Rhodospirillum rubrum ATCC 11170: one gene and its partner. The protein of the gene in region 2 binds, or shares a complex with, the protein of the main gene of each other region. Links are inferred from orthologs where the notes say so. Each region holds a gene or a part of one and is shown on either strand. Other genes may lie near its edges. The genes, in order: rodA and mrdA.

What was found.
Region 1: the proteins of mrdA (region 2) and rodA are in contact, whole or in part, in a crystal structure (PDB 6PL5), measured with the Thermus thermophilus proteins. The link is inferred for Rhodospirillum rubrum ATCC 11170 from one-to-one orthologs. Residues at the interface, in WP_223903432.1 of Thermus thermophilus: Arg4, Ile5, His6, Leu8, Ala9, Phe12, Ala15, Leu16, Leu19, Gly20, Arg22, Ala23, Trp24, Leu26, Gln27, Val28, Tyr31, Tyr34, Leu36, Leu43, Thr45, Asp47, Lys156, Gln157, Gly158, Ser160, Val184, Leu201, Glu202; in WP_223903423.1 of Thermus thermophilus: Phe161, Val165, Phe168, Val169, Leu172, Pro198, Tyr199, Glu202, Tyr211, Arg212, Asp213, Gln220, Val221, Gln223, Ser224, Ile226, Ala227, Ile228, Gly229, Ser230, Gly266, Phe267, Val270, Leu274, Tyr277, Gly278, Leu281, Phe285, Leu289, Arg297.

The regions. Positions count from the first base shown.
Region 1 is NC_007643.1:4,225,490-4,228,619, forward strand. The notes cover bases 286-3,102. They hold rodA (rod shape-determining protein RodA), read right to left. Parts: upstream 2,351-3,102; coding sequence 1,220-2,350; downstream 286-1,219. Other genes in these bases: RRU_RS18980 (TRAP transporter substrate-binding protein), read right to left, coding at 286-1,013; RRU_RS18990 (TerC family protein), read right to left, coding at 2,412-3,102. Outside these bases: more of RRU_RS18980, read right to left, coding at 36-285; more of RRU_RS18990, read right to left, coding at 3,103-3,130. UniProt on the Escherichia coli protein: Peptidoglycan polymerase that is essential for cell wall elongation. Also required for the maintenance of the rod cell shape. Functions probably in conjunction with the penicillin-binding protein 2 (mrdA).
Region 2 is NC_007643.1:553,888-557,148, reverse strand. The notes cover bases 1-2,948. They hold mrdA (penicillin-binding protein 2), read right to left. Parts: upstream 2,524-2,948; coding sequence 478-2,523; downstream 1-477. Other genes in these bases: mreD (rod shape-determining protein MreD), read right to left, coding at 2,526-2,948; RRU_RS02495 (NADP-dependent oxidoreductase), read left to right, coding at 1-437. In the rest of the region: more of mreD, read right to left, coding at 2,949-3,080. UniProt on the Escherichia coli protein: Catalyzes cross-linking of the peptidoglycan cell wall. Responsible for the determination of the rod shape of the cell. Is probably required for lateral peptidoglycan synthesis and maintenance of the correct diameter during lateral and centripetal growth.

The DNA of each region.
Region 1 (3,130 bases), 3.7 Mb from region 2 along the record:
GGAAGGATTACCGGATCGGGTTGGGGAAAACCGACCTACTGCTTGGAAACGGCGTAAATCGACTCGATCAGATCCTTGCCGACGCGGCCTTCCATCTCCTTGTGAACGGGCAGCAGGGCGTCTTGCCAGGCCTTCAGTTCATCCTCGGAGGGCATGTGGAATTCGGTCTTGCCCGAAGCCTTCATCGCCGCGAGCGAATCGTCGTTTTCCTGCTGGGCGATGGCATTGGCGAACTTGGTGGAGTCCGCCATCGCCGTTTCCAGCGGTGCGCGGATATCGGCGGGCAGGCCTTCCCAGAACTTCTTGTTCACGATGACCGCATAGCCCAGATAGCCGTGATTGGTCAGCGTGGCATGCTTCTGCACTTCGTGCATCTTCTGGGTATACATGTTCGACGGCGGGTTTTCGGTGCCGTCGACAACGCCGGTCTGCAGGGCCTGATAGACTTCCGAGAAGGCCATCACCTGCGGCAGGGCGCCCAGCGCGCGCATTTCGGCATCGAGCACCTTCGATGACTGGATGCGCATCTTCACGCCCTTGAGGTCGTCGGGCTTGAGCAGCGGCTTGTTGGCGCTGAAAATCTTGAAGCCGTTATCCCAATAGGCCAAGCCTTTGATGCCGCGGCCTTCCAGCTTCTTGAGCAGCGAGGCGCCGATCGGCCCGTCGGTGACGGCGCGCAGCACGTCCTTGGTCGGGAAGATGTAGGGCAGGTCGAAAACCTCGAATTCCTTGACGCCCAGCGGCCCGAATTTGGCCAGGGACGGCGCCAGCATCTGCACGGCGCCAAGCTGGAGGGCTTCGAGTTCCTCTTTGTCCTTGTAAAGCTGCGAGTTGGGATAGACCTCGACCTTGACGCGGCCGGCCGTGCCTTCCTCGGCCAGCTTCTTGAACATCTCGGCGGCCTTGCCCTTGGGGGTATCGGGCGCCACGACATGGCTGAATTTAATGACGATCGGTTCATCGGCGGCCTGAGCGCCCCCGGCGATCATCACCCCCCCCAGAATCAGTCCCATAAATACGGAAAGTTTCATAAGTGTCCTCCCGGTACTGAAATTAAGTTTCCAGTACATCATTCTTGACAGCCAGAACCCATCCCATCCCCATGGAATGCCGCAATCAATGATCGCGGGCCTGGTGCGCCGAAGTATAAGGGGAGGGCGCGCCTCTTCTCAAGAACTCAATTATTAGGGGCTAAATCGCCTGGGGGGACGGGCGATGGTCAGCGCAGGCGCGGCCGAATGGAAATATTCAGCAGCAAACCCGCCGAAACCATCACCGCGATCATCACCGTTCCGCCATAGGATACCAAAGGCAGCGGAATGCCGACCACCGGGATCAATCCCATGACCATCGCCAGATTGACGAAGACATACAGAAAGAACGACGAGGCCACGCCAACGGCGCACAGGCGGCCAAAGACGTATTTGGTGCGCGCCGCCACGATGTATCCGTAAATGACGATGGCGCAGCAGGCGCCAAGGATCAGCATGCCGCCGAACATGCCCAGTTCCTCGGCGATGACCACGAAGATGAAATCCGTGTGCTTTTCGGGCAGGAAGCCAAGCTGGCTTTGCGAGCCGTTGAGCAGGCCCTTGCCCCAGATCCCCCCCGACCCCAGGGCGATCTTCGATTGAATGATGTTATAGCCCGCCCCCAAGGGATCGCGCTCGGGGTTGAGGAAGGTCAGAACCCGGGCCTTCTGGTAGTCGTGCATGTGGCTCCACAGCACCGGCAGCGAGACACCGGCGGCGGTGAAGGCGACGACCAGCGTCCATAACGGCAGACCGCCGAGCAGGGCGATGATGCCGCCGGTGGCGGCAAGCAGGATGCTGGTGCCGAGATTGGGCTGCAAGAACACTAGCCCCACCGGCAGCAGGGTCAGGAAGGCGGCGGGCAAGGCGGCCAGCAAGGTGGTGCAGCGGTCGTTGGGCAGGTGGTGGTAATAGCGCGCCAAAGCCACGATCAGCCCGACCTTCATGAACTCCGAGGGCTGAACGGCGACCACCCCCAGGTTCAACCAGCGCTGGGCCCCCATGCCGACATGGCCAAAAACCGCCACGCCGACCAGGGCCAGCAGGAAGAAGCCATAAATGGCATAGGCCGCGTGCATGATCAGCCGCACGTTGACGCAGGCCAAGGCCAGGGCGGCGACGAGACCGATGCCGAAGCGGATCAGATGGCTGTCCGCCCAGGGATCGGCCCGCCCGCCGGCGGCCGAGAACAGGGCCAGGGCCCCCACCAGCGATAGAAAGGCCAGCGCCAGCAGGAACAAGATATCGTGGATGCGCAGCGAGGCTACCACATGCCAGGGCGTAACCAGCGGCTCGTCGAGCAGCTCTTTTTTCGCCACGCGTCTTTACTCCGCTACCCCGCCCCGGAGGGCGGGGCGCTTGATGATGGCGCCGCTCCGTCTAGGAACGGCTGTCTGGTGTTTTGTCCGCCGGCCGCAGCAGCGACACGATGACGCCCAAAGCCAGCAGGGCGAAGGTTACGCCCAGCGAGACCGAAGCCGGCATTTTGCCGATGAACTCGGCATAGAAGATCTTCGATCCGATGAAGATCAGCACCGCCGCCAAGGCGTAGTGCAGGTATACGAAGCGATGGACCATCGCCGCCAGAGCAAAATAGAGGGCGCGCAGGCCGAGGATGGCAAAGATGTTGCTGGTGTAGACGATGAAGGGATCGGTGGTGATGGCGAACACCGCCGGCACGCTGTCCACGGCGAACAGCACGTCGGTGGCTTCGACCACCACCAGGGCCAGGAACAGCGGCGTCGCCCAGGCGACGCTCTTTCCGGTTTCGGGATGGGGGCGACGCACCCAGAAGCGCTCGCCGTCCAGTTCCTCGGTCACCCGCAGATGGCGGCGCAGGAAGCCGATCAGCTTGTTGTCGGCCAGCGACGCCGCGTCATCCTCGTTGCGCGAGACCATCATCTTGACGCCGGTCAGGATCAGGAAGGCGCCGAACAGATAAAGGATCCAGTGGAATTCCGAGATCAGGGCGGCACCCAGGCCAATCATGATGCCACGCAGCACGATGACGCCCAGGATACCCCAGAACAGAACCCGGTGCTGATAGGCGCGGGGAATGGCGAAATAGCTGAAAACCAGCGAAATGACGAAGATGTTGT
Region 2 (3,261 bases):
CCGATGTCGCCATCGACCACCACGACCCGGCCTTCGCCCAGACCCTGGCCACCGCCTGCCCCAAGGGCATCGACGTTTATTTCGAAAATGTCGGGGGCAAGGTGTTCGACGCGGTGCTGCCGTTGCTCAACACCGGGGCCCGCGTTCCGCTCTGCGGCCTGATCGCCACCTATAACGGCGCCGGACCGGACAATGCCAAGCGCCTGCCCGAGCTGATGCGCAGCCTGCTCGTCCGGCGGATCACCCTACGCGGCTTCATCATCGGCGATCACCGCGACCGGATACCGGCCTTTCAGAAGGATATGGCCGGCTGGCTGGCCTCTGGCCAGATCATCGCGCGCGAAGACGTGGTCGACGGCCTGGAACGGGCTCCCGCCGCCTTCATCAGCCTGCTCAAGGGCGGCAATTTCGGCAAGCTGGTCGTCGCCGTCGGCTGATTTGCGGGCGGGAGAGCGAGCGAAGCTTTCGCCCTCCCCCCTACCCGTCGATCTCCTCGCTGCCCGGGGTCTCTTCGGAGTCTTCGGGCAGGCCGTCGGGGGGGAGCGGCGGGCCCATCGGCGTCGCCGCGGCATGGGCCTGGGCGACCAGGGCGCGGGCGGCGGGCGGCAGGTCGGCCATCTTGATCTCTTCGCCCGGGCGCTTGCGCGCCGGATCCAGGCGCAGGGTTTCCAGCATGATATCGCGCGCGATCGGGCCGGCGGCGCTCGATCCGCCGCCGCCATGCTCGACGCACAGCGCCACGGCGTAGCGCGGCGCGTCTTCCGGGGCGTAGCAGACGAACAGGGCGTGGTTGCGCAGTTCCCAGGGCAGTTGATCCTCGCGGCGGATGCCGGTTTCGCGTTCGCGCATGGAAATGCGCCGCACCTGGGTGGTGCCGGTCTTGCCGCTCATCTCCCAGCCGGCGACCGGGATGCCCGCCGCCCGCCGCGCCGTGCCACGATCGCCGTTCACCACCGCCCACATCCCCCGGCGCACGGCGTCGAGATGGGCCTTGGCGACCCCCAGAGGCGGCACCGCGGGCACTTCCTGGGCCGAGGCGGCCAGGAAGCCCGGGGAGTCGGGCTTGGCGGCGAAACGCGACAGCCGGGGCATGATCTTCAGCCCGCCATTGGCGATCCGCGCCGTCATCACCGCCAGCTGCAGGGGCGTGGTCAGAACATAGCCCTGACCGATGCCCGCCAGCAGGGTCTCGCCCTGGTGCCAGCCTTCGCCCAGGGTGGCGGCCTTCCAGGCGCGGGTGGGCATCAGGCCGCTGCGCTCGCCGGGCAGGCCGACATCGAGGATCTCGCCGATCCCGAAGCGCCGGGCCATTTCGGCGATGCGATCGATGCCGCAGCGCCGCGCCAGCTCATAGAAATACACGTCGCAGGATTCGGCCAGGGCGCCGACAAGGTTGAGCGACCCGTGTCCGCCCTTTTTCCAGCAGTGGAAGCGATGACCGCCCAGTTCCATATGGCCGGGGCAAAACACCGTCTGATCGGCCTTGATCACCCCGCCTTCCAGGGCGGCCAGGGCCACCACCATCTTGAAGGTCGATCCGGGGGAATACTGACCGGCGATCGCCTTGTTGGTCAGCGGCGAGCGCGGATTGCGCACCAGATCCTGCCATTCGGCGCTGGACAGCCCCCGGGTGAAGGCATTGGGATCATAGGCCGGCATCGACACCATCGACAGGATATCGCCCGTATGGATGTCGATGATCACCGCCGAGGCGCTTTCGCTGGCCAACCGGCGCGAGGCGAAGGATTGCAGCCGCATGTCGATGGTCAGCGGCAGCTCGGCGCCGGCGCTGGCGTCCTCGGTGGTCTGCTCGTCCATCACCCGGCCAAGGGCGTTGACCTCGACCCGGCTGGTGCCCCCGTGCCCGCGCAGGGCCAGATCATAAACCTTCTCCACCCCCTGCTTGCCGATGCGGAACCCCGGCAATTCCAGCAAGGGATCGCCGGTCACCTCTTCTTCGGACACGCTTGAAACATAGCCCAGAAGATGGGCGGCGAGATCGCCATAGGGATAATGGCGGCTCAGCCCCTCGTCGATGGTGATGCCGGGCAGATCGAGCTTGTGAACCTCGATCGCCGCCATCTCCTCCCAGGTCAGATTTTCGCGAATGGTCACCGGCACGAAACTGCGCCGACGCTTCATGTCGCGGAGCACCCGAGTCCGGTCGTAATCGCTCAAAGGCACGATCTTGCCGAGCGCATCAAGGGTGGCATCGATCGCCAACTGGCGTTCCTCGGCGGTGCGCACCTGCCGCAGGATATCCTCGGCGATGATGCTCACCCGGTAATTCTGGCGATTGACCGCCAGTTGGTCGCCGAAGCGGTCGACGATATGGCCGCGCGGCGGCGGCAGCAGACGCAGATTGAAGCGGTTTTCCTCGGCCAAGGTCAGATAGCGATCGGACTCGATCACCTGAAGATAGTACATGCGGGCGGCCAAGGCGCCGACCAGCCCGGCCTGGGCGCCGCCCAGCAGCACGGCCCTGCGGGTGAAAAGCTTCGCGCGGTCCACATCCCGACGCATGTCTATGCCTCGCGGAACAGCATGTGGTGAACCCGGCCGAACAGCCAGGCGAAAGGAGGATAGACCGCGACGGTGAACAAGGTGCTGAAGACCAGCGCCGTTCCATCGACAAAAGTGCCGTAGATCGCCGAAACCGCCAACCACTTCACCACGGCGGCGACGCCCGCGACCAGGGCGAAGGCCCACCATGTCACCAGGAACGGCTTATTGAGAAAGAACTTGTACTGGGTGGCGACCACCGCCTGGGTCAGCAGCAAGACCAGGGCCCCCACCCCCAGCGGCGCCCCGGTCAGGCTGTCTTCCACCAGCCCAAGGACGAAGGCGCTGCCATAGCCCATGACCTCGGGCCGGCAGACCGCCCAGTAATAGATGCTGATCAGGGCGATCATCGGCGCGATGTGGACGAAGCCGGGAAGCCGCGATGGCGCCACGCTCATCAGCAGCAAGAGCAGGGTCAACCCGACGGGAACCAGCCGTCGGGCAAGCCAGTCCAACCGCTGCCACAGGGTTGGCTGGGTTGGATCATAGGTGCTTTTGAGGCCGCCGCGCCGTGCCATGAAACCCGGGGTTCCCCCTGTGTTGGTCGCGCCTGGGGCGCGCTATGGAGTATCGCGCCCGGGGCGCGCTGTAATGTGTCGCGCCGGAAGCGCGCTCTAGAGTGTCGCGCCTGGGGCGCGCTGTCGATCGCCTCGCTGGACGCGCCGGCTTGATCCTGGGCTTTCGTCCCCCCGGATCACG